2 linked regions of the Phytohabitans houttuyneae genome follow. The protein of the gene in region 1 interacts with the protein of each later gene in a pairwise test. Links are inferred from orthologs where the notes say so. Each region holds a gene or a part of one and is shown on either strand. Other genes may lie near its edges. The genes, in order: Phou_RS13775 and hemL.

Region 1 (15,332 bases):
ACATGCGGTGACTCCCCAACGTTTGTTTCCTCGCTCGCCCCTGGCAGCGAACGCTTCGGGCCCGCCGGCTGTGCACGCGACGGTGAGTGCACGAGGGGCGGTGCGCGGTGCGGGGGTCACCCGGTCCGAAACTTGAGCATAAACCCCGGGCGCGGCCAATAGCGCAGCACCACCCGCCCGATCACATCTGCCACCCCGTAAGCACGGGAGTCATCCGTGACCAGACCGTTGTCTCCCTGTACCCACCAACCGCCGTCTTGTGCGCGGACCGCGCGCTTTACCACGAGCAGGTCGGGCCGGGACCTGAATCTCGCCACGACGACGTCGCCCGGCCGTATCGCGCGGCCGCCGCGCCGCACGATCAAGGCGTCGCCGTCGCGCAGCGCCGGCACCATGGACGGGCCACGCACGAGAACCGCGAACGGCATGTGTGTTTCACCTCTCGCGCATGGGGCAGTCGGACAGGGAGTAGGGTCTTTCCCGGATCATCGCAAACGTCATGGAGGGTCCTTATGCGACTTCCACGCATCCTTGCTCCGCGCACGATTGTCAGCGCCCACTGCGACCTGCCGTGTGGCGTCTACGACCCTGCGCAGGCACGGATCGAGGCCGAGTCGGTGAAGGCGATCGCCGAGAAGTACCAGGCGAACACCGACTCCGAATTCCGTACGCGGGCTCTGATCATCAAGGAGCAGCGCGCCGAACTGGTCAAGCACCACCTGTGGGTGCTGTGGACCGACTACTTCAAGCCGCCGCACTTCGAGAAGTACCCGCACCTGCACCAGCTTTTCAACGAGGCCACCAAGCTCGCGGGCGCCGCCGGCGCCAAGGGCTCGGCCGACCCGGCGAAGGCCGACGAGCTGCTGAGCAAGATCGAGGAGATCTCCAAGATTTTCTGGGAGACCAAGCAGGCGTGACCCCAGCTTCTTCCGAGGTCATGATCCGGCCGGCACGTCCTGACGACGTGCCGGCCATCGTCGCTATGGTGCACGAGCTCGCCGAGTTCGAGCGGGCGCCTGAGCAGTGCCACCTCACCGACCCGCAGCTCCACGCCGCCCTCTTCGCACCACAGCCGGCCCTCTTCGGCCACGTCGCGGTCCGCTCCGGCGACGTCGTGGGGTACGCGCTGTGGTTCCTGAACTTCTCCACCTGGGAAGGCGTGCACGGGATCTACCTGGAGGATCTCTACGTCCGCCCCTCGGCCCGGGGCACTGGGGCCGGCCGGCTCCTGCTCACCACCCTCGCACGGATCTGCGTGGAACGCGGGTACCAGCGGCTGGACTGGTGGGTCCTGCACTGGAACCCGGCCCGCGACTTCTACGCGGCGCTCGGTGCGGCGGCCATGGACGAGTGGGTCCCGTACCGGCTCGCCGGACCTGCCCTCCATAAACTGGCGATGCCGGAGTCCGTCGAACGGCCCTGAGCCGGTAGAGTCGCTGGGCGGGGTGAGTCAGCTGACAGTGCATGTGGAGCCGGTGATCGAAGACGACGTTGTGTTGCTCACCGTGCCGGCCGACGTCGGATATCTCGGGGTGCTGCGCACAGCGACGGCTGGCCTTGCCGCGCGCCTGCACTTCGCGCTCGACGAGATCGAAGACCTGCGGATCGCGGTCGACGAGGCGTGTGCGATGCTCCTCGCCATCGCCAGCCGGGATGCCGAGCTCGAGTGCCGCTTCTCGGTCACCGACGACGCGCTGAGCGTCGAGGTCTCGGTCAACACCGTGCGGGGCGCCCGGCTGCCGGCCGAGTCCTCCTTCGCGTGGAAGGTGCTCACCGCGCTCACCACCGCCGCGTCCGCCATGGTGGAGGACGACCGCGCCTCGATCCGGCTGCTGACGCGCCGCTCCCCCTGAGCCTCTCTTCGCGGCCAACGGCGCACGGAGGCCGAGCTGCCCGCAGAGGCCGCGCCGCCCGCAGAGGCCGAGCTGCCCGCAGAGGCCGCGCCGCCCGCAGAGGCCGCGCCGCCCGCAGAGGCCGCGCCGCCCGCAGAGGCCGCGCCGCCCACGGAGCACGACCCACGGCGAAGCGCGACCAGCCGCGGAGGGTGAGGCCGCGGGAGCAACGGTCCGGACCACCGCGGACATCGCGGTAGCCCTCTTCTTCTGAAGTCAGTCCGGTGGGACGAGCGCCGTCCGGATGAACGTGATGTGCTCGCGGGCGACCTTGGTGGCGCCCTCGGCGTCCTGCGCCTTCACGCAGCGCAGCAGCTCGCGGTGGTCGAGGTCGACCTGCTGCCAGAAGCCGGGCGGCGCCGTGGCGGCCACCTCCCGCTCGTTCGACACCTGGTAGAGCGGCCGGCTGAGCAGCTCGAAGAGCGGGTTGCCGGTGGCGGCGACCAGCGCGGCGTGAAACGCCTTGTGCGTGGCCAGCAGCGCCGTCACGTCCATCTCCGCCGGGTCGAGCAGCGCCGCCTCCAGCTCCGCGATGTGCCCCTCCGTGCGCCGGCGGGCGGCCTGGGCGGCCGCCGGCACCTCCAGGGACTCGCGCACCTCAAGCAGGTCGCAGAGGCCGGCGGTGGCGGTGCTGATCAGCAGGTTGAGGCCCGTCGACAGCGTGTCGGAGAGGTCTTGCGGGCTGGGATGGGCGACGAAGCTGCCGCCGGTCACCCCCCGCGTCGTGACGATGAGATGCTGGCTGGCGAGCAGGCGTAGCGCCTCTCGCACGGTGCTGCGGCTGACCCCTGAGCGGGCGCACAGCTGTGGCTCGGTCGGGAGTCGTTCACCCGGCCGGAGCCTCCCTGATGTGATCTCGGCCCGGAGGTCTTCCGCGAGCGTTTGGTACGCCGGTGGCCGCACTGCCCCGTCTACACCCACGGCGACACTTTAGGGGCGCGGGCGCGCAAACGGTGGCACAGCCATCCGTTCGGGTGTCGTGTTCAGCCCAGACCGAGCGCTTTGGTACTCGATGGGGTGACCAACAGCGCTCCGACCGCCACCGCGATCGTGATGATCGGGACGCCGGCCCACGCGAGCCCGCCCTGGATCATGAAGTAGCCGATCGGCAGCAGCATCAGCTGGAGCACGATGGCCGGCCCACGCGCGCCCGCACGGCGGTTGGACAGCGCCCTGGCCAGCACAAAGAGCAGCGCGGCGCCGGCGATGGCGAAGGCGGTCACCATGAGCGCGACGGCCATGCTGTTGGCGGTGCCGGTGAGGTCCTCGTACACCAGGTACGCGGCGACGAGCGCGACCGCGGCCGCCTCCGCGATCAGCAGCCACACCGCCCAGCGCAGCGTGCCGGGCAGCGCCGGGGAGTCCTGGATCACGCGCACACGATACTCGCCGCGGAGTACAGTCCCGCCCATGCGGGCGTTACTGGTCGTCAATCCCAAGGCGACCACCACGAGCGAGCGCGCGCGGGACGTGCTTGTGCGGGCGCTCCGCAGCGAGTTCGACCTCACGGTGGAGCAGACCCGCCGGCGCGGGCACGCGATGGCCCTCGCCCGCGACGCGGCCGCCGACGGCGTCGACGTGGTCTTCACTCTCGGTGGCGACGGCACGATCAACGAGACGGTCAACGGGCTCATGGCCGGCGCCCCGGTCGAGACCCGCCCCGCGCTGGCCGTGGTGCCGGGCGGCTCGACAAACGTCTTCGCCCGAGCGCTCGGGCTCCCCAAGGGGTGGGCCGAGGGCGCGAGCGTGATCCTTGAGGCCCTGCGCACCGGCCGGGTCCGGACAATCGGGCTGGGACGTGCCGACGACAGATATTTCACATTCTGCGCCGGACTGGGTTTGGACGCTTCGGTGGTGCGGCGAGTCGAGCAGGCCCGACTGCGCGGGCGCACATCGACTCCCGCCCTTTACATGCGTTCCGCGGTGACTCAGTACTTCACAGCGATGGACCGGCGTCACCCCGCTATCACCTTGGAACAGCCGGGTGAGTCGGCCGAGAGCGAGCTATCGACGGTCATCATCCAGAACACCGCGCCGTGGACCTTCATCGGCGACCGGGTGATCAACCCCAACCCGGATGCGTCGTTCGACCTCGGCCTCGACGTGCTCGCCCTGCGCCGACTGCGTGTGCCTAGCACAACACGCACAGTGACGCAGCTCCTGTCCCGCCATCGCCAGCCGCACGGCTCGCAGGTGGTACGGCTGCACGACATCGCGGAGTTTTCCCTGGTGGCGGAGCGACCTCAGGCATTCCAGCTCGACGGCGACTACCTCGGCGAGCGAGAAAAAGTCCGCTTCACGAGCGTGCCGGGCGCACTGCGCGTAATCTGCTAGAGGACACCTCGCGGCTCATCCGTCCTAGGGATTGCGCCGGAAATGTCGGCAATGCGGCGCGGACTGTACTACATTGACTGGTGACTGTCGCACACCGGGTGCTGACTCAAGGTCAAAACCCGGACAAAGGGGTTGTGGGCTTGCTCACCCGCTCGGATTTTTTCCGAGCGTCCCCTTGACATCGCGGGAGTTCGTGAAAGTATTCACAAGCGAAACGAGTTACCGGGAAGTTGCGCGGGCATGCCCGCCGTGTGGCACGTTCACGCAGCTCGACCGGTCCCAAAGCCTGCTAACGCGCTGCCGATCGGATGAATGCGCAAAGTCGCGATCGGCACTGCGGGCGCAAATAGAGTTCCACCGCATTAATTGCCACCGATCCAGAACGAGGAGTGTTGCCGCCATGGACTGGCGCCACCATGCTGTCTGCCGCGACGAGGACCCGGAGCTGTTCTTCCCGATCGGGACGTCCGGCCCTGCGCTCCTGCAGGTCGAGCAGGCCAAGGCCGTCTGCCGGCGCTGCTCCGTGACCGACGAGTGCCTCCAGTGGGCCCTCGACTCCGGTCAGGACGCCGGCGTCTGGGGCGGGATGAGCGAAGAAGAGCGGCGCGCCGTCAAGCGTCGCGGCGGCCTGCGGGTCCGCGCTCACTCTGCCTGACAAACAGCACCACACACAGCATCAACGCCCCGGGCTCCAGGCCAACCGGGGCGTTTTGCTGTCCGCATCCGGTGCCCCTTTCTCGTCCGAGCGCCATTGCCCACACACGCGGCCGGCCCCCGCACCCGGCGGCCATAAGCCCGCACGCGGGCGGCCATAGGCCCGCGCGCCACAGGCACGCACGCGACCGGCCCGGCATCAGGATCCCCCTGCGGTCCCGGACCGCCCCCGGCCGCCCCGGACCCGCCCTGACACCCGGGCCGGTCGCGCTGTGCGCGGGACTTCCCCCCGAACTGTCCCGCGTGCGAGAAAGACGCCCTGAGGCGCGGTCGGGGCGTCTCTCTGGGATGAGGAGCCCACGCGCCACGCCTTGATACGGGTCGGTTGGACTACTGCCGGCGGCAGTATCAGGCGGCAGCGGCTGCCGAGGCCGGCAGCGCGGCTGCGTCGGCCCGGGCCAGCACCAGCCGGGCAAGCTCGATGGCGCCCTCGAGCGGCTTGGCCGCGGCGACGGCGCCCGCCTCCAGGGCGGAGTCGACCACGGTGTCGTAGAGCAGCCCTGGCGCCAGGAAGTACGCCGCGACGCCGATCCGCCGCGCACCGGCCGCACGCAGCTCCGCCACCGCTTCGGCGCCGGTGGGCGGGGCCGCCGACGCGTACGCCACGCGGGCCGGCGCACCCAGGTAGGCGCCGAGGGCGGCGGCGGCACTCACCACGGTCTGCCGCGCGGCGGCGTCGCGGGTGCCCGCCGCGGCGAGCACCACGGCGTCGAAGCCGGAACCCGCCTCGGCCAGCCGCCGCCGCAGGCCGGTGAGCAGGAGGTCGTCGACGGGAGCGCCGGCGGGCGGGCCGAGCACGTCGGTCACGTCGACCGGCACGCGAAGGCCGGCGGCGCGGGCGGCCCGCACCATCTCGGGCACGTCCACCCGCCCGTGGTACGCCGACGTGAGCAGCAGCGGCACAAGTGTCACCCGCTCGTGGCCCGCGGCCTCCAGCGCGGCCAGCACCTGTCCCGGGCGGGGCAGTGTGTGGTCCAGGTACGACGCGCGGACATCCACCCCGGGGCGGGCGGCCGCGACCGCGCGGACGAGGGCACGGGTAGCCCGTGCCGCCCGCGGATCGCGGCTGCCGTGCACCACGAGAAGGATCGGTGTCACGTGTGCAGGCCGCACTCGGTCTTTTCGAACATCGCCCACCGGCCGGCCCGCGGGTCCTCGCCGGCCTTGGTGCGCCGCGTGCAGGGCCAGCAGCCGATCGAGGTGTACCCCTTCTTGAAGAGCTCGTTGACCGGCACGTTCCACCGCGAGATGTACGCGTCGACGTCGGCCTGGGTCCACGCCGCGATCGGGTTGACCTTGACCTTGCCGCGCTTGGGTCGAACGCGACCACCGGCGTGTTGGCGCGGGTCGGCGACTCTTCGCGGCGCAGCCCGGCGGCCCACGCGTCGTAGTCGGCGAGCGCGCGCTCCAGCGGCTCGACCTTGCGCAGGAAGCAGCAGTCGTCGGGGCTCTTGTTGAACAGGCGCGGCCCGTACTCCCCGTCCTGCTGGCCGACGGTCAGCCGCGGGCGGATGGAGCGCACGTTGACGGGCAGCGTGGCCGCCACCGCGTCACGCACCTTGAGCGTCTCCGGGAAGTGCAGGCCGGTGTCGAGGAACACCACGTCGACGCCGGGCGCCACCCGCGAGACCACGTGTGCCAGCACCGCGTCGGCCATCGAGCTCGTCACGCAGAAGCGGTCGCCGAACGTCTCGGCCGCCCACCGCGCGATCTCCTCGGCGGGCGCGCCTTCCAGCTCGCGACCGGCCTCCTCGGCCAGGAGACGCAGCTCTGTCGAGCGATCAGTGGCCGGGTTGAGAAGGCCCAGACCCACGGCGTTCACGGGGCTCACCGGGTTACCGCCTTTCGCACCAATCCGATGAACTTGACGGAGAACGCACGCGCGCAGCCCCGGCACTCCCAGGTCCCGTGCCCCTCCTCGGACGGGCGCAGGTCCTCTTCTCCGCAGTACGGGCAGTACATGGGTGCGGCGCGGGACTCAGTGCTCATCGCAATGCCTCCTCATCAGCCCTCATGACCCAGGTGGCGAACGCCTCGCCCTCGGTGCGGCCGTCCAGGTAGCGGCGGGCCAAGCGTTCCACGTACTCCGGTAGCTCGTCCGCGGTGGTCTTGAGCCCGCGGACCTTGCGCCCGAACCCGGCCTGCTGGCCCTCGGCCATGCCGAGACCTCCGCCGAGATGGACCTGGAAGCCCTCCACCTGCTGCCCGTCCGGCCCCATGACGATCTGGCCCTTGAGGCCGATGTCGGCGGTCTGGGTGCGCGCGCAGGCGTTGGGGCAGCCGTTGATGTGGATGGAGATGTCGGCGTCCATGTCGCCGAGGCGCTCCTCGAGCCGGGCGACGAGCTCCTCGCCGCGCCGCTTGGTCTCGACGATCGCCAGCTTGCAGAACTCGATGCCGGTGCACGCCATCGTCCCGCGCCGCCAGCTCGACGGCCGGGCCTCCAGGCCGATCCCGCGCAGCGCGGTGACCAGCGAGTCGACGCGCTCCTGCGCCAGGTCGAGCACGAGCAGCTTCTGGTACGGCGTGAGCCGCACCCGCCCGCTCCCGTGCGCCTCGACGAGGTCGGCGAGCTGGGCGAGCTGGGTGCCGGACGTGCGACCCACCACCGGCGCCGCGCCGACGTAGAAGCGACCGTCGGCCTGCCGGTGCACGCCGATGTGGTCGATCGGCTTTTCCGGCAGCTCGGGCGCCGGCCCGTCCAGCAGCGTGCGGCCCAGGTACTCCTTTTCGAGCACCTCCCGGAACCGCTCCACGCCCCAGTCGGCGACCAGGAACTTGAGCCGGGCGCGGTGGCGCAGCCGGCGGTAACCGTAGTCGCGGAAGATGCCCACCACGCCGGCCCACACCTCGGGCACCTCGGCGATCGGCACCCACACGCCGAGGCGCTGCGCGAGCATCGGGTTTGTCGAGAGGCCGCCGCCGACCCAGAGGTCGAACCCCGGCCCGTACTCCGGGTGGTCGACGCCGAGGAAGGAGATGTCGTTCACCTCGTACGGCATGTCGGCCAGCCACGAGATCGACGACTTGAACTTGCGCGGCAGGTTGGAAAACTCCTTGGCGCCCACGAAGCGCTCCACGATCGCGTCGATCGCGGGCGTGGCGTCGAGCTTTTCGTCGGCCGAGATGCCGGCCACCGGGCTGCCCAGCACCACCCGCGGGCAGTCGCCGCACGCCTCGGTGGTCTGCAGCCCGACCGCCTCCAGGCGGCGCCAGATCTCCGGCATGTCCTCGACGCGGATCCAGTGGAGCTGGATGTTTTGCCGGTCGGTGATGTCGGCCGTGTCCCGCCCGAACTCCTGCGAGATCGTGGCGATCGTGCGCAGCTGGTCGAGGTCGAGCTGCCCGCCGTCGACGCGGACGCGGAGCATGAAGTACTCATCGTCGAGCTCGTGCGGCTCCAGGATGGCCGTGCGACCGCCGTCGATCCCGGGCTTGCGCTGGGTGTAGAGCCCCCACCAGCGGAACCGCCCGCGCAGGTCCTGCGGGTCGATCGAGCCGAACCCCCGGTGCGCGTAGATGTTTTCGATCCGGGCGCGGACGTTGAGCGGGTTGTCGTCCTTCTTGGTGCGCTCGTTGGGGTTGAGCGGCTCGCGATGTCCCAGCGCCCACTGCCCTTCGCCGCGCGCCTTGCGCGGGCGTGCGGCCGGCCGGCCTTCCGAGCTTGTGACCGCCATCCTGGCGTCCTCCATGTGCTTGATCAGGATGGACGCGCGAGGCTACGCCGCTGATCTTGGAGGCCGGCGCTCTCTACGCGCCCGGGAACGGATAGATCGGGCGACGTCAGTGAGCCCGACACATGGCGCTGCGGACGCGGCCGTAGTCAACGTGGCGCCGGGAGGTCAATCCCAGCGACACGGCACGGCGCTCGGCAACGGTCACGAGGGTTAGCTTCTCACAGCGACCCGTGACCGCCAACCAGCCGCCCAGATGCCGGGAGTGTGGTTTGTAACACCTGGGCAACAAGCTGTGACCCCCGGCCAGGGTGAACAGAAACGGGGCAGAGGACACGGGATTGCGCGATATAGCATGCGCGCGCCTTTGGTAATTCATTCAAATACGGGGAGATACCGTGTCATTACGCTCCAAGGTTGCTGTGCTGGCGGCTGCCGCGCTTCCGGTGCTGGGCCTCGCCGCGTGCGGTGGTGATTCCGGCTCCGGCACGCCGTCCGCGCCGCAGGAGCAGGGTGTGCTGGCGATGCTCGTCGCCGACGCGAAGGGCTCGCTGGCGAAGGCCGTCGACAAGGCCACGAAGGCCGAGTCCGTGACCATGAAGATGGACGGCACCGCCGCCGGTGAGACCTTCAAGGGCGAGGGCACCTTGCTGTACGGCAAGGACCCCAAGGCCGAGTTCTCCATGGAGGCCGCGGGCACCGCCACCAAGATGCTGATCATCGGTTCGGTCATCTACATCGAGGTGCCCGAGGCGGACCGCGCCGAGATGGACGGCAAGCGCTGGATGAAGATGGACGTGAGCGCGGCCGGTGAGCAGGCGGGCTCCGGGTTCGCCAAGCAGATGGACGACATCGACCCGGTGCGCCAGGTCAAGACCCTGCTCGCGGCCGAGTCGGTCACGGTGGTGGGCGAGGAGACGATCGACGGTGTGAAGACGGTCCACTACACGGTGACCAACCCGCTCGCCACGTACCTCGGCCAGCTCGACGCGGACATGCGCGCGGCCACCGAGAAGGAGCTGTCCAAGGCGGGCATCAAGGAGATCAAGACCGACCTCTGGGTGGACGAGAAGTACCAGCCGCGCCGGGTGCACGTGGTGATGGGCAGCATCAGTGACATCACCGTCACGTACACCGACTACGGCAAGCCGGCGACCATCACGGCGCCGCCTGCGGCGGAGGTGTTCGACTTCGCCGAGATGCTCGAAGGTCTGAAGACCGGAGGCTGAGGCCTCAGCGCTTGGTCAGGGGGAGCGCGAGGACCGCCTCGGTGCCTCCCTCTGGCCGGGCGCGCAGCTCGATCGTGCCGCTCAGCTCGCCGGTGACCAGCGCCCGCACGATCTGCAGGCCCAGCCGCCCGCCCTGCTCCGCGTCGAACGTCTCCGGCAGCCCTCGCCCGTTGTCCACCACGGTGACGTGCAGCTGCTTGCGGTGGCGGTGGGCCGAGACCACCACCTCTCCCACCGCGCCCACGCCGTCGATCTCCGGAAAGCCGTGCTCGACCGCGTTGATCAGCAGCTCGTTGAGCACCATCACCAGCGAGGTGGCCATCTCGGCCGGCAGCACGCCGAACGTGCCGTTGCGCCGCATCGCCACCTTCGACGCGGTGGTGCCCACCTCGGCGGCCGCGGCGGCGACCCGGTCGACGATGCCGTCGAACTCCACCGCCTCGTCGCTCGACATCGACAGGGTCTCGTGGACGAGGGCGATCGAGGCGACCCGGCGTACCGACTCCTCCAGCGCCGCCTTCGCGGACGGCGTCTCCACCCGGCGGGCCTGGAGGCGCAGCAGGGCCGCGACGGTCTGCAGGTTGTTTTTCACCCGGTGGTGGATCTCGCGGATCGTGGCGTCCTTGGTGACCAGCGCCCGGTCGCGGCGCCGCACCTCGGTCACGTCGCGCACCAGCACCAGCGCCCCGATCGGCACGCCGGCCGGCATGAGCGGCAGCGCGCGGGTCAGCACTGTCGCGCCCCGCGCCTCGATCTCTTTGCGCGACGGCGCCTCCCCGCCGAGCGCCGCCAGCACGCGGGCCGAGGCGTCGGTGCCCTCCAGCGGGTCGTCGGCCAGGCGTGCGGCGAGGGCGGCCAAGTCTTCGCCCACCAGGTGGGAGGCGAAGCCCAGCCGGCGGAACGCGGACTGCGCGTTCGGGCTCGCGTACGTCACCTTGCCGCTCGCGTCCAGCCGGATCAGCCCGTCACCCACCCGCGGCGCGGACGTGGTCTCGATGCGGCGGCTGATCGGCGGAAACGTGCCGTCGGCCATCATCTGCGCCAGGTCGTCGGCGGTCGTGAGGTAGTTGAGCTCCAGCTGGCTCGGAGTGCGCGCGGTGGAAAGGTTGGTGTCCCGCCCCACGACCCCGATCACGCTGCCCGGCTCGCCCTCGGCGTCGCGCAGCCGCACCGGGATCGCCTCGTGGCGGGCGGGGGTGTCCCCGTACCAGACCGGGTCGCCCTCGCGCCAGATGCGCCCCTGCCGGTAGGCGATCGTCAGGTGCGCCACCTCGGGCCCGCCGACGGTGCGGCCGACCTGGTCGTCCTGGTACGCCGTGGGCGCGGTCGTCGGCCGCACCTGCGCCACGCACAGAAACGACTCGTGCCCGTTGACCGGCACCCACAGCAGCAGGTCGGCAAAGGAGAGGTCGGACAGCAACTGCCAGTCGCCGGCGAGCCGGTGCAGGTGGTCGATGTCTTTGGACCCCAGCGAGGTGTGCTCTTCGACCAGGTCGCGCAGCGTAGACACGCTGCAACTCTAGGCCCTGCTTGAAAAGATTTGTCCCCCGTCCGCGTCACCTGCGGACCGCATGCGCGGGCGCCGGGGAACCGTGGAGCGCAGCGGAGCGTTTTCTTTGGGCGCTTTCCCGCGGGCACCGCTGCGGTCGGCGGGCCAAGCGCTCAGAGGGTCGAGGTCACCTTCTTGAGTCCTCGCGGCGCGTCGGGGTCTTCGCCGCGGGCCAGCGCGAGCGCGAGCGCCAGCCGCTGCAGCGGCAGGATGTCGAGCATCGGGGCGAGGCGCTCGTCGACCTCGGGCACGGCGAGCTCGCCCTTGGCGCCGACCGTGAGCACATCGGCCTTGCGCTCCCGCAGCCGCGCGAGCACGTCGCCCATCGCGGCGCCGCCGGGCCCTGACCCCACCACCGCCAGCACCGGCACGTCGGGGTCGGTCATCGCCAGCGGGCCGTGCAGCAGGTCGGCGCCGCTGAAGGCGAGGGCCGGCAGGTAGGACGTCTCCATGAGCTTGAGGGCGGCCTCGCGGGCGGTCGCGTACGCGTACCCCCGGCCGGTCGTGACAAGGCGCGCCGCGAACCGGTAGCGGCCCGCGACGGTCTCCGGCGCGGGGTCGGCAAGCACGCGCGCCGCGAGGTCGGGAAGGGCGGCGAGCTCCGCGGGTGGCCGGCCGCCGCCGGCCCGCACGCTCTCGACAAGCAGGAGGAGGGCCAGGAGCTCAGCGGTGTACGTCTTCGTCGCCGCCACCGCCCGCTCGTGCCCCGCCGCCACGTCGACCGACAGCTCGGCGGCCACGGCAAGCGGCGAGTCGGGATTGTTGGTGATCGCCAGCGTGAGCGCGCCGGACGCGCGGGCCACCCGCACGACCTCGGTGAGGTCCGGCGAGCCGCCACTCTGGCTGACGCCGATGACCAGCGCGTGCGACAGGTCGGGGCGGGCACCGTAGACCGTCACCGCGCTGGGCGATGCCAGCCCGGCGGGGAGGCCGAGGAGGATCTCCGTGAGGTAGGCCCCGTAGAGCGCGGCGTGGTCGGACGTGCCGCGCGCGGTGAGCACGACGTGGCGCGGCTGCCGCTCGGCGATGACGGCGGCGGCGCGCGCGATGGCCTCGACGTGTGCCGGCTCCAGGAGCCGCGCGTAGACCTCCGGCTGCTCCGCGATGTCCGCGGCCATGCCCGCTCCCGGCGTCCCCACGATGACCTCCTGGATGTGGCTCTCGCATGCGCAAAGCTGCTCGTTCGGTGCTCATTCTTGCACGGTCTCGCGCGCAAACACAACGCATCGCGCACGGGTTCACACCTCTTTGGGTTCCCGCGAGCGGCCATTTCGCACGCGATAAGGGCGCCCCTCCGGTCGGAGGGGCGCCCTTCGGATTCGCGCGGGGTTACGGCACGGCGGGCGCGTCCGCCAGGGCGCGCTCGGCCCGCTCTTCGGGAGTCGCCGTCGCCGCCACCTCGGGGCACCGCGCAGCGGGATCTCCTTCACGAACCAGGCGAGCACCGGCACCAGCACCGCGAACGCCACCGCCCACCAGAAAACGCCCGCGATCGAGTCGGCGAGGCTGGTCAGCAGGCCGTTACGGGCCGCGGCGGGGAGGCCGGCCAGCACCGCCGGGTCGAAGGTCCCCGCGCCGCCGCCGCCACTGAACTGGTCGGCGGCCTGTGCGCCAAGCTTGTCGGTCAGCTCGCTCTGGAAGCGGGTGGCGAAGACCGCGCCGAACAGCGAGACGCCGAACGAGCCACCGATCGAGCGGAAGAACGTCGCCGCGCCGCTCGCCGCACCCAGGTCGCGCTGCTCGACGCTGTTCTGCGCGATGAGCATCGACGTCTGCATCAGGAAGCCCATGCCGGCGCCGAGCACCACCAGGTACGCACCGAGCTCGACGCGGCTCGTGTGCGCGTCCAGCAGGGTCAGCAGCAGCATGCCGACGGTCATCAGCACGCCGCCGATGATCGGGAAGAGGCGGTAGCGGCCGGTGCGGGTGATCGCGCGGCCGCTCAGGATCGAGACGACCAGCATGCCGAACATCAGCGGGAGCAGGAGCAGGCCGCTGCCGGTGGCGGAGGCGCCCTGCACGTACTGCTGGAAGATCGGCAGGAAGTTCATCGCGCCGAACATCGCGAAGCCGAGCAGGAAGCCGACCGCCGAGATCAGCGCGAAGTTGCGGTTCTTGAACAGGCCCAGCGGCAGGATCGGCTCGGCCGCGCGGCGCTCCACGAAGCCGAAGAAGGCAAGTGCCACGGCGGCGAGGCCGACCAGGGCGAAGATCTGCGGCGAGGCCCAGTCGTACTCGTTGCCACCCCACGTGGTGATCAGCACCAGCGCGGTGATGCCCACGGAGAGGAGGCCGGCACCCAGCCAGTCGATCTTGTGCTCGGTCCGGTACTTCGGCAGGTGCATCTGGGTGATCAGCACCAGCAGCGCGACGCCGCCGAGCGGCAGGTTGATGTAGAACGCCCACCGCCACGACAGGTGGTCCGCGATGAAGCCGCCCAGCAGCGGCCCGGCCACCATCGCGATCGCCATGACGCCGGCCATCATGCCCTGGTAGCGGCCACGCTCGCGGGCGGCACCAGGTCACCGATGATCGCCATCACGCCCACGATCAGGCCGCCCGCGCCGAGGCCCTGCACAGCGCGGAAGCCGATCAGCTGGAACATGCCGTCCTCCGGCCCGCCCAACATCGCGGAGCCGGCCATCCCGGAGAGCGCGGAGCCGATCAGGAAGATCACGATCGAGGTGAGGAAGACGGTCTTACGCCCGTACAGGTCGCCGACCTTGCCCCAGATGGGGGTCGAGACGGTGGTGCCCAGCACGTACGCCGTGACCACCCACGTGAAGTGGTCCAGCCCGTCGAACTCGCGAACAATGATCGGCAGCGACGTGCTGACGATCATGTTGTCGAGCATGGCGAGCATCATCGCGATCATCAGGCCGACCAGGACGACCCGGATCTTTGGCTGGTTGGCCGAACCTTGATCCGTGACAGTCATGTGACGCCTCCCCCGGCTGATAGATTCCTTACTTGCCGTACGGTAAGCTCGCAACTAACCGGTCGTCAAGTAAGTTTGCTGGGTAAGGTGGTTCAGGTGAGCGAGGGCACAGGCGACACACGGTCGCGCATCCAGGCCGTGGCGCTGGAGCTGTTCACCGAGGAGGGCTACGAGAAGACCTCGTTGCGCGAGATCGCCGAGCGGCTCGGCGTGACGAAGGCGGCTCTCTACTACCACTTCAAGAGCAAGGACGAGATCGCCAACAGCTTCATCGAGGACCGCATCGGCATCATGGATCGGCTGATCGAGTGGGCCGAGTCCCAGCCCCCGACGGTCGAGACCCGGCGCACGCTGCTCGAGCGGTACGCGGATGAGCTCTTCGGCAGGGACAAGCACCCGGTGATGCGCTTCTTCGAGCAAAACCAGACCGCGATGAAAAACTTCTCCGCCGGCCAGGAGCTGCGCGCCCGCATGATGCGCCTGGTCGACCTGCTCGTGCGGCCGGCGACCTCACACGAGGCCCAGGTCCGCGCCGCGCTGTCGCTCTTTTCCGTGCACAGCGCCTGGTTCACCGCCCGCGACCCCGAGATCACCAGCGACCAACGCCGCGCGACCGCCCTAAAGATCGCCTACGAGCTGCTGGACAAAATCAGCACCGAACCCCCAACCCCCGCCTAACGACGCGGCCCCGCGGTGATCGTGGACGTCCGGTGCCCCTGAGGGACTCAACAGCCCCCTGAGGGGCAGCTCACGTCCACGATCCGCCATGGACCGGACATCGCCCCCGGCATTCGCCGTCCGAGTTGGGATTGCTTGCCGCGCGACAGCTCCGGTGTCTTCCCAGCTCACGGTGTGTCCGTCTGAGTCCGCCGCGGTTCGGCACCGTCGTCGCGGTCGGTGACTGTCGACCAGGTGCAGGCGGTGTGAGCTTCGAGATCTTGGTGAGTTAGCCCGCCTTTTCGACGCTAACTTGCCAAGATCTGCGGGAGCGGGTGCTGGGCC
Region 2 (15,210 bases), 620 kb from region 1 along the record:
GGCTGGCGTAGGCGCGGCGGTTGTTCGTACACTTGTTCGATGACGATGCGCCGTGGAGCCCTCTTCCGGAGCCTCGTCGACATCTGCGGCATGCGTTTCGCGCGCCTCGCCGGCCCGGCCGACACGGTCGGAGGCACGCCCGCCAGCTGGGTCGCCGCACCGCCCACGATCGACGGTGTCGCGGCGATCGTGCGCCTCGCCGTCGAGCACGACCTCGCGGTCGTGGCCCGCGGCGCCGCGACCAAGCTCGACTGGGGCGCCCGCCCCACCCGCGTCGACCTGCTGCTCGACACCGGCCGCCTGGCCGGCGTGTGGCACCACGCGCCCACCGAGGGCGTGGCCGAGATCGGCGCCGGCACGCCGCTGCGGGCCGCGCAGTCGGCGCTCGCCCGTGGCGGTTGGCGGCTGGCCCTCGACGGGCCCTCCATCGGCGCGACGATCGGCGGCATCATCGCCGCCGACGAGGCCGGCCCGCTGGCCCATCGATACGGCTCGGTGGCCGACCAGCTCGCCGGGGTCAGCTACGTCAGCGCGACCGGCATCCTCACCCACTCCGGGGGCCGGGCCGCCGAGGGCACGCCCGACCGGGGCATCGGGCGCCTGCTGTGCGGGTCGTCCGGCGCGCTCGGCGTGATCGTCTCGGCGACCGTCAAGGTGCTTCCCGAGCCCGCCTCCCGGGCCTGGGTCCGCCGGTCGGTCTGGACCCCGTTGGAGCTGTATGACCTGGTGCGCGGTGTGCTCCGCAGCAAGGTCCAGACGGCCGCCGTCGAGCTCGACCTCCCGGCCAGCCGCCCGGTCCTGGTCCCGCGGCAGCGGGCGCCGCGCGGCCCCGGCACGCTCGCGGTGCTGCTGGAGGGCGAGCCCGCCGAGGTGATGGAGCGCTCGACCCGGGTCGCCGACCTGCTCGGCGGCGACGCCTCGATCCGCTCCGAGCCGCCGGCCTGGTGGGGGCGCTACCCGTTCGGTCCGGACGACATCGCACTGCGGGTCACGGTGCCTTCGGCCGACCTGCACGCCGCCATCTACGCGATCCGCGACGCGGCCGGCCAGGCAGTGCCGGTGCGTGGCTCGGCCGGCACCGGCGTGATCCACGCGTCCCTGCCCGGCAGCGCACATCCCGACCGGGTCGCCGCCGTCCTCGAGGCGGTGCGCGGCGTGCTGCTGGCCCGCGCCGGCTCGTGTGTGGTGGTCTCCGCGCCACCCGCGATCCGCGATGCGGTCGACATGTGGGGTCCGGTGGCCAGCCCAGATCTCGTGCGCCGGGTGAAGGAGCGCTTCGACCCGGCGGGCCGCCTCGCGCCGGGCAGGTTCTTCGGCGCCTGATTTTTTCTTCGCCGCGGTGTCGATCGGGCTGCAGGCTGTTCGACGCCCTGGTAGAGCCAATGTTGGCCAGACCGAGCGAAGGAGTCAGACGATGCGTTTCATGCTGCTGCTCAAGGGCGACCCGGAGGCACCGGAAGGCGCCGACAAGGACGCCATCACGCAGCCGCCGGAGGAGATCATCTCCGCGATGCTGAAGTACAACGAGGACCTGGCCAAGGCGGGCGTCCTCCTCGCGGCCGAGGGCTTGTACCCCAGCTCGGCCGGCGCGCGCGTGGTCTACAAAGACGGCAAGCGGAGCGTGGTGGACGGCCCGTTCGCCGAGGCCAAGGAGCTGATCGCCGGCTTCTATCTGATCCAGGTGCGCTCCCGCGAGGAGGCCATCGAGTGGGCCTCGCGCTGCCCGTTCGAGGCCGCGGTCCCGCCGGGCGTGGAGGCCGTCGTCGAGGTGCGGCAGGTCGGCGAGACCGACGAGCTCGTCAACGTCACCGACGAGCAGCGCGAGCAGGGCCGCCTGCTCCGCGAGCAGCTGCCCGGCCTGTGAGCTCAGACGTCGGGTTCGTTGCGCAGGACCAGGATGGCGATGTCGTCCCGGGGGTCCTCGGTTGAGAAACCCATCGTGGTCGCCCGGAGACGGGCGGCCACGATGTCGGCCGAGTAGCCGGCCAGCGGTGCCGCGGTGTCGCGCAGCCGCTCCGGCCCGAAGAGCTCCCGGCCGCGCCGCCGCTCGGTGACGCCGTCGGTGTAGAAGACAAGCGCGTCACCCGGGTGGAGCGCCACGGTGGCGACCGGCGTGGCGATCGAGTCGAGCAGGCCGAGCGCGGTGCCACCGGTACCGACAAAGGACGCCCGCCCGTCCGCGCGGACCAGGACCGGCCGGTCGTGGCCGGCAAGGTGCAGTGAGACGTCGAGCTGGTCTCCCGGGCCGCGGCCGACAGCGGCGAGCGCGAGGGTGCAGTACCGCCCACCACCCCGCTCGACGAGCGTCTCGTTGAGGCGCCCGAGCGCTTCTGGCAGTGGCTTGCCGTCGCCGACCAGCACCCGGATCACGTCGCGCACCAGGCCGGTGACGGCAGCGGCCTGCACGCCCTTGCCGGAGACGTCGCCGACCACCACGAGCCACCGCTCGTCCGGCAGCGGCACCACGTCGTAGAAGTCACCGCCCACCTCGGCGGCACCTCCGGTCGGCACGTACTCGGCGGCGAAGCCGATGCCCTTCACCACCGGCAGCACCGGCGGCAGCAGCGACTGCTGGAGGGTGTGCGCGACGCGGCGGCGCTCGTCGTGGATGCGGGCGTTGTCGACGGCGAGTGCGGCGCGCCGGGCGACGTCTTCGAGGATGGCGATCTCCTCGGCGTCGTGCCGGTGCCGCTGGTGGCGGCCGACCGAGAGCGTGCCGAGGCGCTGCCCGCGGGCGACGAGCGGCACGGCAAAGCCCTCCAGCGGCGGGCCGAGCGGCACCTGCGAGCCGCTGCGGGAGGCTTCCCGGAGCCGGGTGATCGGCGCGTCCGGCCCGCTCTCCTGGAACATCGCGTGCAGCAGCGGCAGGACCGCCTCGTCGGCGTGGGTGGCGGCGGCGAGCTGGAGCCGGCCCCACTCGTCGGTGGTGTGCACCGCGCACCACTGGCCGAGACGCGGGACCACGAGCTGGGGGATGAGGGCGAGCGTCAGGTTGACGTCGAGCGACTGGGCCAGCAGCTCGCTCGCCTCGGCGAGGAAGGTCAGCCAGGTCTGCCGGCGCATGTCGGCTGCGCGGAGGCGGTCGTTTTCCAGGTGCAGCGCGAGGCGCTCGGCCGCCAGCCCGGCGAGCGGACCCGCGTACCCCGAGGGCGCGACGTCCAGCTCCAGCTCCCCGGAGTACGGCCGGTTGACGTTGAGCGGCACGCGCAACAGCCGGGCGCTGGGGCGAGGCTGACGGCCGTACCGGGCCAGGACCTGCGCGCCGCTGCCCTCGCCCCGGTCGAGCCGTACGGCCCCACCGGCGGCGCCCACCAGCTCGGCCACGCGCGCGAGCAGGTGCCCGGCGAAGTCGGCGAGCGAGTCGTCGGCGTGTGGCTCGGGCGCGATCTGCAGCAGCGCGGTGATCGCCCCGGCGGTGGGCGCGGGTGCCTCGGGAAGGGGACCCGCGGGCGGCCCGTCCTTGCGGTCGAGCCGGAACCACACGCCCTTGCCGGTCGGCATGTGCGTCGTGCCCCACCGGCTCGCGAAATGGTCGACGAGCAGCAGGCCACGCCCGCGCTCGGAGACATCCGAGATGTCTATCTCGTTGTTGCGCGAGCCCGCTGTCAGGCTCTCCACCGGGCTGGCCACATAGTCCGTTACGGTGACCATCAGCCCGGATGGGCCGGCGACGACCTCGATGTCCAGCTCCGTGCCCGCGTGCACGACCGCGTTCGTGGAAAGCTCCGTGGTGAGCAGGAGCGCCTCGTTGAGCAGTTCGTCCAGGTGTGCCTCGGCCAGCACGGACCGGACCACCGCGCGAGCCGCGGCGGGCGTACGTCTGTCGGCGGGCAGCCGGACCCGCCGGACATGCTCCGCCGCCGGGGGTGCCCCACTGACCTCCGATGACACGCTTGCATCCTCTACCGCCTGGCCGGGTTCATCCAAGCCGCGCGCTCTCACGTTCCGTCACCCGGCGCTCGTCCACGACCGTGGCTAAGGTCCGTAGCCTGGCGACTCCCGTTTGCGCACTCGCATCTGCCGGACGCCACGCGCCATGATGTGTGGAACCACCCAAGGTGAGCGAGGACTGCATGACCACGGCAAAGCAGGTGAGTACCCGGCCCGCCTCGGACGAGGCCGCCGTTCTCAATGAGCTGGCCGACGCCCTGCGGCGGGTGCGCCGCGGCGATCTGAAGGTCCGCCTTCCCCGCCGGGCCGGTGTCGCCGGCGAGGTGGCTGACGCGTTCAACGACGTTGTGGCGCTCCAGGAGCGGCAAAACCTCGAGGTACGCAAGATCAGCCGGATCGTCGGCCGGGACGGCCGGCTCACCGAGCGCCTGGACGAGGAGGGTGTCGACGGCGCCTGGGCCGACCACGCCCGTGCGATCAACTCCCTCATCGACGACCTGGGCCGCCCGACGACCGAGATCTCCCGGGTCATCGTGGCCGTCGCGGACGGTGACCTCTCGCAGCACATGGCGCTGGAGATCGACGGCCGGCCGCTGCGCGGTGAGTTCCTCCGCATCGGCCGCACGGTCAACACGATGGTCGACCAGCTCTCGTCGTTCGCCGACGAGGTGACGCGCGTGGCCCGCGAGGTGGGCACCGACGGCGCGCTGGGCGGCCAGGCGGACGTGCGCGGCGTCGCCGGCACCTGGCGCGACCTGACCGACTCGGTCAACACGATGGCGTCCAACCTCACCAGCCAGGTGCGGTCGATCTCCCAGGTGACCACCGCGATCGCCAGCGGAGACCTCTCCCAGAAGATCACGGTGTCGGCCAAGGGCGAGGTCGCCGAGCTGGCCCACACGATCAACTCGCTCACCGACACGCTGCGCACCTTCGCCGAGCAGGTCACCCGCGTGGCCCGCGAGGTGGGCACCGAGGGCAAGCTGGGCGGTCAGGCCCAGGTGCCCAACGTGGCGGGCATCTGGAAAGACCTCACCGACAACGTCAACTCGATGGCGTCCAACCTGACCGCGCAGGTGCGAAACATCGCGCAGGTCTCCACGGCGGTGGCCAAGGGCGACCTCTCACAGACCATCACGGTGGCCGCCCAGGGCGAGATCCTGGAGCTGAAGAACACCATGAACACGATGGTCGACCAGCTCTCCTCGTTCGCCGAGGAGGTCACCCGGGTGGCCCGCGAGGTGGGCACCGAGGGCAAGCTGGGCGGTCAGGCGCAGGTGCGTGGCGTCGCCGGCACCTGGCGCGACCTGACCGAGAGCGTCAACCAGCTCGCCGGCAACCTGACCGCGCAGGTGCGAAACATCGCCCAGGTCTCCACGGCCGTGGCGAAGGGCGACCTGTCGCAGAAGATCACTGTGGACGCGCGTGGCGAGATCCTCGAGCTGAAGAACACCGTGAACACGATGGTGGACCAGCTCTCCTCGTTCGCCGACGAGGTGACGCGCGTGGCCCGTGAGGTGGGCACCGAGGGCAAGCTGGGCGGTCAGGCGCAGGTGACCGGCGTACTCGGCACCTGGCGCGACCTCACCGACAACGTCAACTCGATGGCCTCCAACCTGACCTCCCAGGTGCGAAACATCGCCTCGGTGACCACCGCTGTCGCGAAGGGCGACCTGTCGCAGAAGATCACTGTGGACGCGCGTGGCGAGATCCTTGAGCTCAAGAACACGGTGAACACGATGGTGGACCAGCTGTCGTCGTTCGCCGACGAGGTGACGCGCGTGGCCCGTGAGGTGGGCACCGAGGGCAAGCTGGGCGGTCAGGCGCAGGTGCGGGGCGTCGCGGGCACGTGGCGTGACCTGACCGACAACGTCAACTTCATGGCGTCCAACCTGACGTCCCAGGTGCGAAACATCGCGCAGGTCTCCACCGCCGTGGCCCGTGGCGACCTCTCCCAGAAGATCACCGTCGACGCGCACGGTGAGATCTGGGAGCTGAAGAACACCATGAACACGATGGTGGACCAGCTCTCCTCGTTCGCCGAGGAGGTCACCCGAGTGGCCCGCGAGGTGGGCACCGAGGGCAAGCTGGGCGGTCAGGCGCAGGTGCGGGGCGTCGCGGGCACCTGGCGTGACCTGACCGACAACGTCAACTTCATGGCGTCCAACCTCACCGGCCAGGTGCGAAACATCGCGAGCGTCACCACGGCCGTGGCAAAGGGCGACCTCTCTCAGAAGATCACGGTCGACGCCGAGGGCGAGATCCTGGAGCTGAAGAACACCGTCAACACGATGGTGGACCAGCTCTCCTCGTTCGCGGAGGAGATCACCCGGGTCGGCCGGGAGGTGGGCATCGAGGGCAAGCTGGGCGGCCTGGCCCGGGTGAAGGGCGTCTCAGGCACCTGGCGCGACCTCACCGAAAACGTCAACCAGCTCGCCGCGACGCTCACCACGCAGCTGCGGGCGATCGCGCAGGTGTCCACATCGGTGACCAAGGGCGACCTGACCCAGCGGATCACGGTCGAGGCCCAGGGTGAGGTCGCCGAGCTGAAGGACAACATCAACCAGATGATCGTGGCCCTGCGGGAGACCACCCGCAAGAACGCCGAGCAGAGCTGGCTCGACTCCAACCTCGCCCGCATCGGCGGCCTGCTACAGGGTCAGCGCGACCTCGGCGAGGTCTGCCGCATGCTGATGGGCGAGGTCACCCCGCTGGTGGAGGCCCAGCTCGGCGCGTTCTTCCTGGTCGACAACGACGAGGCCACCACCCGGCTGCGCCTCGCCGCGTCGTACGGCTACGTCACGCGTACCAACGAAGTGGTCTTCGGCCCCGGCGAAGGGCTGATCGGGCAGGCGGCGGTCTCCCGCCGGATGATCCGCGTCAGCACCGACGCCACCGGCGCGCTGACGCTGCGGTCGGGCCTGCTCACGACCAAGCCGCGCGACGTCGTGGTGCTGCCGATCCTCTTCGAGGGCGAGATGCTCGGTGTGATCGAGTTCGCCTCGGTCAACGCCTACTCCGACCTGCACATCTCGTTCCTGGAGCGGCTCGTCTCCACGATCGGCATCGCGCTCAACACGATCCAGGCCAACCGGCGCACGGAGGAGCTGCTCTCCCAGTCGCAGCGGCTGGCGCACGAGCTGCAGGAGCAGTCGGCGGAGCTGCAGCGCACCAACGCCGAGCTGGAGGACAAGGCGCAGCTGCTGTCCGAGCAGAAGGCCAACATCGAGACCAAAAACCGGGAGATCGAGCTCGCCCGGATCGGCCTGGAGGAGAAGGCGCAGCAGCTCACGCGGGCCTCGGCGTACAAGTCGGAGTTCCTCGCCAACATGAGCCACGAGCTGCGTACCCCGCTCAACTCGCTGCTCCTGCTGGCCCGGCTGCTCGCCGACAACCCGGAGCACAACCTGACCGACAAGCAGATCGAGTTCGCCCGCACGATCCACAGTGCCGGGTCGGACCTGCTGTCGCTGATCGACGACATCCTCGACGTGGCCAAGATCGAGGCGGGCCGGATGGACGTCGAGCCCACCGAGGTCCACCTCCAGGACGTCCAGGCGTACGTCGAGCAGGCGTTCACACCGCAGGCCGAGGAGAAGGGCCTGGACCTCGCGGTCAGCATCGAGGACGGCCTGCCCGCGGCGGTGATCACGGACGCTCAGCGGCTCCAGCAGATCCTGCGCAACCTGCTGTCGAACGCGGTGAAGTTCACCGACAGCGGCGCGGTCACGCTGACCATCGCGCCGGCGGCACCCGAGGAGCAGGCGGTCTCGTCGCGGCCGCTCGTCGCGTTCACCGTGATGGACAGCGGCATCGGCATCTCGGAAGACAAGTTCGACCTCATCTTCGAGGCGTTCCAGCAGGCCGACGGCACGACGAGCCGGCGGTACGGCGGCACCGGCCTGGGCCTGTCGATCAGCCGCGATCTGGCCCGGCTGCTCGGCGGCACGATCACGGTCTCCTCGTCGCCCGGACGCGGCTCCACGTTCACACTGCTCCTGCCGGACGTGCTGATGCCCGACACGATGCAGACGCAGCTCCCGCTGTCGTTGCCGGTGGCCAAGTCCAACCTGCCCGACCTGCCGGCCCTCGCCGACCTGCCGATGCTGCGCCAGCCGGACGATAGCGACCGGCCTGCGTCGCCCGCGGCCCGGCAGCTCGACGGCGCCACGGTGCTGATCATCGATGACGATGTACGCAACGTCTTCGCCCTGACCAGCGCCCTGGAGCTGCACGGCATGACCGTTCTGTACTCGGACAACGGGGTCGATGGCGTACGGTTGCTTGCGGAGCACCCGGAGGTGGACATCGTGCTGATGGACGCGATGATGCCGGACCAGGACGGCTACGAGACGACGCGCGCCATCCGCCGAAACCACCGCTTCGCCGAGCTGCCGGTGGTCTTCCTCACCGCGAAGGCAATGCCCGGCGACCAGGAGTCGGCCATCGGCGCGGGTGCCAGTGACTACATCACCAAGCCCGTCGACCTCGACGAGCTGATCGAGATGATGGCCGCATGGGTCAACGGCGGCGGCCGGGAGGTAATCAGCTGATGGGTGTCGCCAAGGCACTGCTGGTCGACGACCGGCGCGACAACCTCGTCGCGCTCGAAGCCATCCTCCAGGGCCTGCCGGTGCACACGGTCGCGGTCGAAAGCGGCGAGGCGGCGCTCAAGCAGCTTCTCGTCGACGACTTCGCGGTCATCCTGCTCGACGCGCAGATGCCGGACATGGACGGCTTCGAGACGGCCAGCCACATCAAGCGGCGCGAGCGCACCCGCCATGTCCCGATCATCTTCCTCACCGCCGCCGACCGCGACGCGCAGCTCGCCCTGCGGGGTACTCGGTCGGCGCGGTCGACTACCTGACCAAGCCGTTCGACCCCTGGGTGCTGCGCGCGAAGGTGTCGGTGTTCGTCGACCTTTGGATCAAGACGCAGCAGCTGCAGGCGCAGTCCGAGATGGTCCGCGAGCGCGAGACGCAGTGGCGGGCGCTGACCGAGGCCGTGGACGAGGCCACCGTCCTGCTGCGCTCGTCCGATCCGGACGGCCGCGACAGGGCGGTGACGCTCCTCGAGCAGGCCCGCTGGGGCTAGCTGTTCAGCAGGTCGTACGCCTCCGGCGGCGCCGGCATCGTCTGCGCCGCCGGTGGTTGCTTCACCTCCGGCGCGGCGCCGTAGTCGCTGAAGGTCGCCTCCCACCGGAAGGCGGCCTGCTCGCCCGCACCGGGTACATCGAGCGTGAGCGACGTCAACCGGCCGGACGAGTCGACCGCCGCCGCGAACGGCACCGCCTTGGCCTTCTCACCCAACGCGGTGAGCCCGGCGGCGTCGACGACCTCGACCTCCGCCGAGGCCTGCAGGTCGACCGTGCCCGTGAACGCCCCCTGTGACGTCTCCGTCGCATCCACGATGTGGTCGAACAGCACCACGGCACCGGTCGGGTCCGGGTGGGTGTACCTCACGTCCTCCGGGTCGTCCACTTTGGACGTGTCGATCGCGAGCCACTTCGGCGGCAGCTTGGGCAGTCCGGTGACGTCTTTCGCGTTGTCGAACGTGACCTTCGTCCAGGCGTCCTGGTCGATCACGATGATCGCCATCGTCATGCTGAAGCCGATGCTGTCGTCCTTGAACACCGCGGTGTAGGTCATCCGCTTCTCCTTCGGATTGACCTCACCCTTCGCGTTGCCCTCGAGCTCCTTCATCGTGTACCGGAAGCTGCCCTGGGAACCGTCCGGCACCGCGTCCCGGAGCTTCTCCGCCGGCGTGGGTGGGTCGGCGGCTTCGATGACGTCCTGGCAGCCGGTGACCAGTAGCGCGCTCGCGGCGACCGCGAGGAAGATCCTTCGCCTCATCTCAGTCTCTCTATGCGTTTTCGAATGCGCGGGGTGGTGCGCAAGAGAGCCTGGAGACCCGCTCTGCTGGAATGCTGCCGTTATGCTGCGGTTGGCTGCCGCATCGCTGCGGTCGCCCTCCGTTTCGCGATATGGCCTGGTCAGGCGGGGTGAGGCTGAGCTGAAGCGCTTCGAGATCCTGGGTTCGGTCCGGGCCTTCGACGGCGACGACGAGATAGCGCTCGGCCCGGTGAAGCAGCGCGCCGTCCTGGCCGTGCTGCTGCTCAACGCCAACCGGCCGGTCAGCGCGGCCCAGATCGTCACCGCGGTCTGGCAGGACGAGCCGCCCGGCAACGGCACCAACGTCGTGCAGAAGTACGTCGCCGGGCTGCGCCGCGTGCTCGAGCCGGAGCGCACGCTGCGCGCGCCGTGGCAGCTGCTGACGCTGACCGAGGCCGGGTACGCGCTCACCCTGGAGCCCGGCGCGCTCGACGCCGACGTGTTTCACGACCGGGTGCGGAAGGCGGCCGCCGCCCGCGCGGAAGGGCTGCTGGTGCAGGCGTCCGCCGAGCTGGAGGCGGCGCTCGCGCTGTGGCGGGCCGAGCCGCTGGCGGGGCTGACCGGGCCGGTGTTCGACGCGGCGCGCGACCGGTTGACGGAGAGCCGGGCGGGCGCGCTGGAGTCGTGGGCCGAGATCCAGCTGACGCTGGGCCACCACGCCACGCTCGTGCCCGAGCTGGTCCGCCTCGTCGCCGAGTACCCGCTGCGCGAGCAGCTGCGCCACCACCTGATGCTGGCGCTGTACCGGACCGGGCGGCAGGCCGAGGCGCTGGCGGCGTACAGGGACGCCCGGGCGTACTTCGTCGAGGAGTTCGGCGCCGAGCCGGGTGAGCCGCTGCAGCAGCTGCACCAGCGCATCCTGCGCTCGGATCCCACGCTGGCTCCGCCGGTGGACAGCCCGCCGCCGGTCCCGGTCCAGCCGCCGGTCGCGCCGTGGAGTCCGATGCCGGTGCCGCAGCCGCCGGGGCTCGGCATGCCCCCGCTGGCCGCGACGATCCCGCCCGTGCAGCCGCGGCAGAGTCAGCGTTCGCGCTGGTGGTCGTGGATCTGGCTGGTCGGCGCGATCCTGCTGACCTTCGGCACCTGCGGCTACCTGGCCTGGCTCGTGGTCGGCGTCTACGCGATCCGGCGCCGGAGCTGGCCCAACGCGGCGGCCGCCGCCTTCTACCTGCTCGTCACGCTGGTGTCCCTTGTCGCACTCTTCAGCGACCCGAGCGTCACCGACCCCAGCGTCAGCGAGACGGAAGCCGAGCTGTCCGAGGCACACGGCTGGGTGTGGTTCGCCACAGCGTTCGTGTGCTGGGTCTTCGGCACGGTGCACGCGGCGATCCTCGGCGCGCTGACGGTGCGGAGGGCGCGCCGGCTCGACCCAAACCGTGCCGCCCGCCGCGAGCAGGCCCTGCAGATCGTGCGCTGGAAGCCGGACCTCGCCCGTGAGCTGCTGATCGGCCGGCCGGACCTGCCGCGACAGTTTGACGACGGCGGCCTCGTCGACATCAACGCCGTGCCCAGCTACGTGATCGCGACGCTACCGGGCGTGAGCGCGTACCTCATGCAGATGATCGTGTCCGACCGCGCCCGCCACGGGCCGTACGCGTCCGTCGAGCACATGGTCGCCCGCCAGGTGATCACACCCAGGCTCGCCGACTCGCTGCGCGGGCTGTTGATCTTCGGACAGCTACCGGACGGTGAGCGCCGACCGCAGCCCGGTGATGTCCAGCACGCGTAGGAGGAAGTCGCCGACGTTCGTGAGCAGCAGGACACTCTGCGAGTGGCTTGCCTTCTTGGTCAGGACCACGATCGTGCCGAGTCCTTGGGAGTCACAGAACGTGACGCCAGTCATGTCGAGAACGATGCGTACCGGCCCGTCGGCCAGGATGTCATTGACGACGCTGGAAAGCCGGGCCGCTGTGAGCATGTCGATCTCGCCGGCGAGCTTGAGCACAGTCTCGTCGGGATCGCGCAGCACCGCGATGGACAACTCCGGACGTTCCACCCCATCAGCCTATCGTGATCTAGTGGATGCCGCCCGGTGGAGAGGCGGCAGGCGGGGTGCCCTGCCTCTACTTCAGGTAACGCTGTCAGAATGGCTGCACCGTGAGCGAAACGCCAGCATCCGATGCCCTCTTCGACCGCGCCCGAGCCATCGTGCCGGGCGGGGTCAACTCACCCGTCCGTGCGTTCCGAGCGGTCGGCGGTACGCCCCGCTTCATGGTTCGGGGTGACGGTCCGTGGTTGTTCGACGCGGACGACCGCCGCTACGCCGACCTCGTCTGCTCGTGGGGTCCGCTGATACACGGCCACGCGCACCCCGAGGTGGTCGCCGCCGTGCAGGCCGCTGCCGCGCGCGGCACGAGCTTCGGCACACCCACTCCGGGTGAGGTCGACCTCGCCGAGGAGATCGTCCGGCGCACCCGGGTCGAGCAGGTGCGCCTGGTCAACTCCGGCACCGAGGCGACGATGTCGGCGATCCGGCTGGCCCGCGGCTTCACCGGCCGTTCCAAGGTGGTCAAGTTTGCCGGCTGCTACCACGGGCACGTCGACGCGCTGCTCGCCGCCGCCGGCTCCGGCGTGGCGACGCTCGGGCTGCCCGACTCGCCCGGGGTCACCGGCGCGGCCGCGAGCGAGACGATCGTTCTGCCGTACAACGACGTGGCCGCGGTGGAGGCCGCCTTCGCCGCCGACGGTGAGCACATCGCGGCCGTGATCACCGAGGCCGCCGCCGGCAACATGGGTGTTGTCGCGCCCCGTGACGGCTTCAACAAGGCGCTCGCCGAGATCGCGCACCGCCACGGCGCTCTGCTGATCATCGACGAGGTCATGACCGGTTTCCGGGTGGCCCGCGGCGGCTGGGCCGAGCTTGAGCCGGTCGACGCCGACCTGTACACGTTCGGGAAGGTTATGGGTGGTGGCCTGCCCGCCGCGGCCTTCGGCGGGCGCGCGGAGATCATGTCCCGCCTGGCACCGGCCGGCCCGGTCTACCAGGCCGGCACGCTCTCCGGAAATCCGCTCGCCTGCGCCGCGGGCCTGGCCAGCCTGCGCCTCGCCGACGCCGAGACCTACCGGCGCCTGGACGAGACCGCCACCGTCGTGGGCGGCCTCGCGACCGAGGCGCTCGCCGCCGCCGGGGTCCCGCACCGGCTGGCGTACGCGGGCAACATGTTCTCGATCTTCTTCACCGCCGCCGACGTGGTCGACTACGACAGCGCGAAGACCCAGGACGTGGCCGCGTTCAAGGCGTTCTTCCACGCGATGCTGGACCGGGGTGTCTACCTGCCGCCCAGTGCGTTCGAAGCATGGTTCGTATCCACCGCGATCGGCGACGACGCGTTGGAAGTGATATCGGCGGCCCTGCCCGCGGCAGCGGCGGCCGCGGGGGCAGCGGGGAGCGAGTCATGACCAGCAACACCGTCGTGCACGTGCTGCGGCACGGGGAAGTCCACAACCCAGACAAGATCCTGTACGGCCGGTTGCCCGGGTTCCGCCTCTCCGAGCTGGGTGGGCAGATGGCCAAGGCGGCGGCGCAGTCCCTCGCCGAGCGCGACATCACGTACGTGGTGTCGAGCCCGCTGGAGCGCGCCCAGGAGACGGCCGAGCCGATCGCCGCGCAGTTCAAGCTGCCGGTGGCGACCGACGACCGGCTGATCGAGAGCGCCAACTGGTTCGAGGGCAAGAAGGTGGGGCCGGGCGACGGCTCGTTCCGCGACCCGCGCAACTGGTGGGTGCTGCGCGACCCGGTGACGCCCTCGTGGGGCGAGCCGTACAAGCAGATCGCCGAGCGCATGTTCGCCGCGGTGCACGCCGCGCGGGTGGCGGCCGAGGGGCACGAGGCGGTCTGCGTCTCGCACCAGCTGCCGGTGTGGATCCTCCGGCGGTACGTGGAGCGCAAGCGGCTGTGGCACGACCCGCGGCGGCGGCAGTGCGGCCTGGCCAGCCTCACCTCGTTCCACTTCGAAGGCACGAAGATCGTCGGCATCGGGTACTCCGAGCCGGCCGCACACCTCGTCGCGATGTCCCCGGGCGCCCGGACGGCCAAAGGCGCCTGATGCGACTCCGAGCCGGGCTCGCCGTCCTCTTCCTCGCCGCCACGCTCACCGCGTGCACGGGCAAGGAGGACGCCTGCGACACCTCGTCGACGGGGTCGATCGAGTGCTCGGCGGACGAGCGTCCGGCCGCCCCGTCGCTCTCGGGCGAGCTGCTCGAAGGCGGGCGGTACGAGTTGAGCCAGGACCGCGGTCAGGTCGTGGTCGTCAACTTCTGGGGCTCGTGGTGCGCACCCTGCCGGGCCGAGATCGACGACCTGGAGCAGGTGTACCAGGCGACCAAGGACCAGGGCGTGCGCTTCCTCGGCATCAACGTGCGGGACGACCGTGACAAGGCCAAGGCGTTCCACAACGGCAAGGTGACGTACCCCAGCGTCCTCGACCCGTCCAGCAAGCTCGCCCTCGACTTCGACATCCCGCCGAACACGATCCCGGCGACGATCGTCCTCGACCGCAAGGGTCGGATCGCGGTGGTGATCCGGGAGGCGGTACAGGCGGCCGAGTTCGAGAAGGTCGTCGCGCGCGTGGCCGCTGAGGCGACCTGATGGGCGAGACATTCCGCCAGCTCGCCGACGGGGGACCACTCGCGCTCGCGATCGGCGCGGCCGCGCTCGCCGGGCTGGTCAGCTTCCTATCGCCCTGCGTGCTCCCGCTGGTGCCGGGCTACCTGTCGTACGTCACCGGGCTCTCCGGCGCCGAGCTCGACGCGGGCACCGAGCGGACGCGCCGGGTGCTCGCCGGCACCTCGCTGTTCATCGCCGGCTTCACGGTCGTTTTCACGCTGACCGCGGTGCTCTTCACCAGCGCCACCGGCGCGCTGCTCGGCAACCGGCGGCTCCTGGAGGTCATCGGCGGCGCGCTGATCATCGTGTTGGGGCTGGCCTTCCTCGGGCTCGTGCCGGGGATGCAGCGGGAGTTCCGCATCCACAAGCTGCCCAACGCCGGCCTGATTGGCGCGCCGGTCTTCGGCGCCGTCTTCGCCCTCTCCTGGGTGCCGTGCGTGGGCCCGACGCTCGGCGCGGTGCTGACGATGGCCTCGGTGAGCGGCAAGACGGACCGTGCGGTGGTACTCGCGGTCGCGTACTGCCTCGGGCTCGGCCTGCCGTTCATCGCCTTCGGGCTGGGCTTCCGCCGGCTGCTCGGCGTGTTCAAGGCGATCCGGCGCAACAGCCGCTGGGTGACGCGGGCCGGCGGCGCGCTGCTGATCGTGGTCGGGCTCGCGCTGGTCACCGGCGGGTGGCAGAGCTTCCTGATCTGGCTGCAGACCACGGTGGGCGTCGGCGAGGTGAGTATCTAGTGGTCGTGGTGCAGGATCCTCCCGTCACGTCGCCCGAGCCGCGGCGGGCCAACCCGGTGCTCGCGGCGCTGCGCAACTTCTGGCGGCA

Evidence for each region.
Region 2: the proteins of Phou_RS13775 (region 1) and hemL interact in binary tests that used the Escherichia coli proteins (3 or more experiments, as listed by UniProt). The link is inferred for Phytohabitans houttuyneae from one-to-one orthologs.

The regions. Positions count from the first base shown.
Region 1 is NZ_BLPF01000001.1:3,130,640-3,145,971, forward strand. The notes cover bases 962-3,922. They hold Phou_RS13775 (FadR/GntR family transcriptional regulator), read right to left. Parts: upstream 2,814-3,922; coding sequence 2,109-2,813; downstream 962-2,108. Other genes in these bases: Phou_RS13765 (GNAT family N-acetyltransferase), read left to right, coding at 962-1,423; Phou_RS13770 (ATP-binding protein), read left to right, coding at 1,446-1,853; Phou_RS13780 (hypothetical protein), read right to left, coding at 2,876-3,304; Phou_RS13785 (diacylglycerol/lipid kinase family protein), read left to right, coding at 3,303-3,922. Outside these bases: Phou_RS13750 (NAD(P)-dependent malic enzyme), read right to left, coding at 1-4; Phou_RS13755 (S26 family signal peptidase), read right to left, coding at 117-428; sodN (superoxide dismutase, Ni), read left to right, coding at 513-917; more of Phou_RS13765, read left to right, coding at 938-961; more of Phou_RS13785, read left to right, coding at 3,923-4,226; Phou_RS13790 (WhiB family transcriptional regulator), read left to right, coding at 4,627-4,881; Phou_RS13795 (sirohydrochlorin chelatase), read right to left, coding at 5,289-6,053; Phou_RS13805 (hypothetical protein), read right to left, coding at 6,768-6,929; Phou_RS13810 (nitrite/sulfite reductase), read right to left, coding at 6,926-8,632; Phou_RS13815 (SCO4651 family lipoprotein), read left to right, coding at 9,013-9,843; Phou_RS13820 (sensor histidine kinase), read right to left, coding at 9,848-11,353; Phou_RS13825 (SIS domain-containing protein), read right to left, coding at 11,506-12,510; Phou_RS13835 (TetR/AcrR family transcriptional regulator), read left to right, coding at 14,427-15,008. UniProt on the Escherichia coli protein: Transcriptional activator of the glcDEFGB operon which is associated with glycolate utilization, and encodes malate synthase G and the genes needed for glycolate oxidase activity. Also negatively regulates the transcription of its own gene.
Region 2 is NZ_BLPF01000001.1:3,754,472-3,769,681, reverse strand. Bases 11,192-14,030 are described here. They hold hemL (glutamate-1-semialdehyde 2,1-aminomutase), read left to right. Parts: upstream 11,192-11,879; coding sequence 11,880-13,181; downstream 13,182-14,030. Other genes in these bases: Phou_RS16800 (TlpA family protein disulfide reductase), read left to right, coding at 13,828-14,030; Phou_RS16805 (histidine phosphatase family protein), read left to right, coding at 13,178-13,828; Phou_RS16815 (STAS domain-containing protein), read right to left, coding at 11,461-11,778; Phou_RS16820 (AfsR/SARP family transcriptional regulator), read left to right, coding at 11,192-11,511. Also shown: Phou_RS16850 (FAD-binding oxidoreductase), read left to right, coding at 40-1,323; Phou_RS16845 (YciI family protein), read left to right, coding at 1,415-1,864; Phou_RS16840 (SpoIIE family protein phosphatase), read right to left, coding at 1,867-3,891; Phou_RS16835 (HAMP domain-containing protein), read left to right, coding at 4,074-8,444; Phou_RS16825 (hypothetical protein), read right to left, coding at 8,982-9,743; more of Phou_RS16820, read left to right, coding at 9,826-11,191; more of Phou_RS16800, read left to right, coding at 14,031-14,370; Phou_RS16795 (cytochrome c biogenesis CcdA family protein), read left to right, coding at 14,370-15,122; cytochrome c biogenesis protein ResB, read left to right, coding at 15,122-15,210. UniProt on the Escherichia coli protein: Aminomutase that catalyzes the transfer of the amine group on carbon 2 of glutamate 1-semialdehyde to the adjacent carbon 1 to form 5-aminolevulinate.